Regions from separate parts of the Micrococcus sp. HMSC067E09 genome, predicted to be linked through region 1. Evidence: riboswitches for the same ligand, from Rfam matches in the RefSeq annotation. Region 1 holds a riboswitch; the other holds the start of a gene.

Evidence for each region. Region 1 has a riboswitch for S-adenosylmethionine ahead of HMPREF2863_RS02395 (O-acetylhomoserine aminocarboxypropyltransferase/cysteine synthase family protein). Riboswitches for the same ligand answer to the same signal wherever they lie in the genome.
Region 2: linked by a shared signal. The riboswitch ahead of HMPREF2863_RS10705 (flavin reductase family protein) and the one ahead of HMPREF2863_RS02395 (O-acetylhomoserine aminocarboxypropyltransferase/cysteine synthase family protein) in region 1 are both predicted to bind S-adenosylmethionine.

Annotation. Positions count from the first base shown of each region.
Region 1 is NZ_KV809417.1:137,664-139,857, forward strand. It holds gene HMPREF2863_RS02390 (acyl-CoA dehydrogenase family protein) at 1-710, opposite strand, end outside; SAM riboswitch class I at 998-1,110, shown strand; gene HMPREF2863_RS02395 (O-acetylhomoserine aminocarboxypropyltransferase/cysteine synthase family protein) at 1,118-2,194, shown strand, end outside.
Region 2 is NZ_KV809453.1:80,067-82,260, reverse strand. It holds gene HMPREF2863_RS10710 (hypothetical protein) at 1-26, opposite strand, end outside; gene HMPREF2863_RS11630 (hypothetical protein) at 377-931, opposite strand; SAM riboswitch class IV at 1,207-1,327, shown strand; gene HMPREF2863_RS10705 (flavin reductase family protein) at 1,395-1,937, shown strand; gene HMPREF2863_RS11920 (hypothetical protein) at 2,076-2,194, shown strand, end outside.

The DNA.
Region 1 (2,194 bases):
ACGTCGGTGAACTCCGTGGTTCCCGAGGCGGACAGCCGCTGGCCGAATCCGTCCCAGTCGTCGTGCAGGGTCACTCCGGGGGCGTCCGAGCGCACGGTCGCCGCGCGCTCGGCGCCGTCCTCGTCCTCGACGACGACGATCGTCCAGTCCGCGTACAGCGTCCCGGTGGAATAGGCCTTGCGACCGTTGACCACCGCCGAGCCGTCCGGACGCGTCGTCAGGCGGGTCTCGTAGTGGCCGGTGCGGTTGCCGATCTCCGTGGTCCCGTTTGCGACCGTCTCACCCGTGACGAAGCGGTGCAGCCACCGCTCGCGGCGGGCACCGGCCGGCGAGCCGAGCACCGTCTCCACGTTCACCACGTGCACTCGCAGGGCCTGCAGCACGTTCGAGTCGGCCTCGGCGAGCTCCACGTACAGGCGTGCGGCCTCCGGGAACGTCAGCCCGGCCCCGCCCGCGTCCTCGGGCACGCGCAGCCCCGGGAAGCCGGCGGCGGCGAGGCGGTCCGTGGCCTCGCGATCGGTCACGCGTTCGCGGTCCCGCTCGGCGGCGGTCTCGGCGAGCCAGGCGAACACGGGCGCCAACCGTGCGCGGGCGGCGAGGAACTGGGGCCGGTCGGCCGGGTGCGCGGTGGTCGGCACCCCCGCGTCGGTGGTCCCGGCGTCGGCGGGACGGGTGGTCGTGTCGGTGCGGTCGAGGACGGGAGTGGTCATGGGCGGTCCTTCCGTGGGTGGGTGGGCCGACCGTAGGCATCCGGGCCGGGCCCGTCCCAGCCCGCCGACGGGTGGCGTCACGCGCCGGTTCCCGCCGCTGGCCGACGGAGTCGGCACCGCCGGCATGACGGGCACCGGCGGCAGGTCCGTCACAGCGGGTCACCCGGGCCTCGCCGCACCTGCGGAGCGCACCGGCAGGTTCCGGATGGCGGCGGGTCCGCCCTTGTGACGCGCTGACCGGACCTCCGCTGGACTCGCGGCGGCCCCGCCGCGTGGGATGGGCTCACCACCCATCCAGAGCGGCCGAGAGATCTGGCTCGACGACGCCGCAGCAACCAGCCCGCCGACCCCGGACTCACGGGAACGGCAGGCCCGGTGCTACCGCCAGGAACGATGGAGGAGAGCAGATGCCCCGTCATGCCACACAACAAGTCCACGCCGGCTACGAGCCCGCCGCGCCCCACCGGCCGGTCGTCCCGCCCATCCACCAGACCACGGCGTTCCGTTTCCCGGACCACGCCACGGCGGCATCGATGTTCCGGCTCGAGACCCCCGGCTTCACCTACAGCCGTACGGGCAACCCGACCGTCGCGGTGTTCGAGAACCGCCTCGCCGCGCTGGAGGGCGGCATCGGCGCGATCGCCACGGCCACCGGCCAGGCCGCCGTCGCGCTGTCCCTGCTGGCGCTGCTGCAGGGCGGCAAGCACCTGGTCGCCTCCAGCCGGCTGTACGGGGGCACCGTCGACCTGCTGACGGACACGTTCGCGGACTTCGGCATCGAGGTCACCTTCGCGGACCCGGCGGACCCGCCCGCGTGGGCCGCCGCGGTCCGGCCCGACACCCGCGCGTTCTTCCTCGAGGCCATCACCAACCCGCTCGCCACCCTCCCGGACCTGCCCGCGCTCGGGGACCTCGCCCACGCGGCCGGCGTGCCCGTGGTGGTGGACAGCACCCTCGCGACGCCGGCCCTCTACCGGCCGCTGGAGCACGGCGCCGACGTCGTCGTGCACTCGGCCACCAAGTTCCTCGGCGGGCACGGCGCGGTGCTCGGCGGCGCGATCGTGGACGGCGGCACGTTCGACTACGGCGCGGCGCCCGACCGGTGGCCGCAGCTGGCCCGGCCCAAGGCCCGCTACGGCGGTCAGACTCTGGTCGAGCGGCACGGACGCGGCGCCTACCTGACGCTGGCCCGCAGCAAGTTCCTGCACGACCTCGGCCCCACCCTCGCCCCCGCGAGCGCGGCGCAGTTCATCCAGGGGCTCGAGACGCTCGACCTGCGTGTGGCCCGCCACACCGCCACCGCCCTGGCCGTGGCCGAACACCTGGCCGGGCACCCCGCCGTCGCGCGGGTGCACCACCCCGGCGTGGCCGGGCATCCCAGCGCTGCGCTGGCCGCCCGCGACTTCCCGGACGGCGTCGGCTCGGTGTTCTCCTTCGACCTGGCCTGCGGCCCCGAGACGGTGGCTCCGTTCCTCGACGCGCTC
Region 2 (2,194 bases), on a different contig from region 1:
TGGCGTGAGTACTCGACCAACGTCATCCCGTCCTTCTCGAAGAGAGCGGCCGGAAGCGCCTCCTCAGCGTCCGAGCCTGACGAGCCCGCGCCGGAAGCGGCCGTGGACTCCGCAGAAGATGCGGACGCGTGTGCCGGGTCACTCGATGACGCTGCAACACTGGATTCCCCCGAACTGGACGTCTTGTTGTCCGAGGCGGAGGAGCATCCTGTCATGGCTGTACCGAAGAGAATCGCCGCGACGATAACCGAGGCGCAACGAGTAGATCGCAGGAGGGGGAAGGAGGACATGATTGACCTTCTTGTCATGAGTGAACGAAACGGGAGTGCTCTGGCGCCGAACCTTTCGAGTTCGACGCCGGAGCACTTCCCCTGGGTCAGAGACGGTAGTGCTGAAAGTGGAACTGCTGCCATGGAGTGGTGAACGACCCGCTACGCACGGTCACTACCTTGCAGTTCCTGGTCAGCATCTGGCGCTTCCAAGTTCCCTTAGCCCGCTTGGCACCAATCACGAGCTTGCCACCGTTCTTATAGCTAGCCGGCACCTTCCACGCTCCACTGATCGTATTGGTGGAGGAATAGGTGACACCCACTCGGGTGCCTACCTTGGCCGAAACACCCGCGAGGATTGCACGAACATCACCTGACACCTCGCCCGTAATGTCCCCGCTGACGGCAAACGTTCGTCCAGTCGCGATGGAGAGGGTCACGCCGGGCGCCCCAGACACAGAGGAATAAGCCGAATGGGACTTCTTGAAGGTATTCGAGGTCACATTGACAGTCGTCCAACTCTCCTCTGCACAGTCGGCGTTCGGCGAGATGACACCCCCCTCCGGGGATGAGGTCACCGCCCCCGCTCCCGGGGCTGCCGTCAGCGCAGCTGCCACAACGACCCCTGCCGATACCGCCGACAGCTTCTTCTTGATGTCCATCCACATGATCCGACCCCTTTCAGGTGAACCGGCCGTGGGGCCGCGGGTTGCGGTCTCGAGCTCCCCCCCCTCTCTCGAGTAGCGTCATCCTGACCCAGCCGCCCTAGATGTGTCAAGCATCACATTCTGGCAGTGCTCCGCCGAGACTACGGCGCAGGAAAACCGTCGTTTCGCCGCTGCTCGGCACGGCGACGGCATCGGTGTGACCTCGCGTGTCGTTCACAGGGTCGACACCTTTGACGCCCCGGCGTGCCCGCTCCTACCGTGGAGCCCAGAATCACGAGTTCCCGCCATTCACGGCCCTGGCCGGCGGGACGGCAACCCTCTCAACGCTGCAGTGGGGTGCTCCAGGTGAGGATTCGGCCCTCCGGCACCCCGGTTGGGCAAGTACAGCGTCTCTGCGGACACGTCGGTCCGCCCGCCTGCACCGCAGGGCCGCGTCCGTTCCGAAGGGATCCGACGCATGACCACCACCGCACTGCTCTCCCCCGCCACCGCCGCGCATCCGCGGTGGGACGAGGACATCACACCCCTGAACCTGCGCCGAGGACTCGGCGCGTTCCCCACCGGCGCGGTGGCCGTCACCGGCCGGTCGGACGGTGTGGACGAGGTGATGGTGTCCTCCTCCTTCGCCGTGGGGATCTCCTGGGAGCCTGCGCTGGTGTCCTTCTCCGCGCAGAAGTCCTCCCGCACGTGGACGCGTCTGCGGAACGCGGACACCCTCGGCGTCTCCCTGCTCGCCGAGGAGCAGCACCACTTGTGCCGTCAGCTGGCCTCCCGCACCGGAGACCGCCTCGCCGGGCTGGAGCTGCACCGCACCGGCCGGGGCACCCCGTTGCTCGAGGGCTCCTCGCTGTGGTTGGAGACCCGCCTGCACGCCGAGGTGGACGCCGGCGACCACACAGTGGTCCTGATGGAGGTCCTGGGCTTCGCCGACCACACGGACGTCCACGCCCCGGCAGCCCTGCACCACAACGCCTTCACCGGGTTGCGCCCGCTCGCCTGATCCGCCCGGATCGCCTCCGCCCGCCGGCGGCGGGAGGCACGACGACGGCCGCCCCGCGTCATCCGCCCGTCCCCCTCCCTGCGACAGGGCCGGGAGGACAGCGGCCGGTGTACCGCCGTCGTCGGGAAACGTGAGACGATGGGCAAGAAGCAGTTCTCCCTGTTTACCCGTCTTCTTGCAGTACCCGGGCCTGACGGCCAGGGGGCGTTGGTCTTCGCGGTGCAGTGTCACCGCTTCACCCGTGCCGCGAGCCCGCT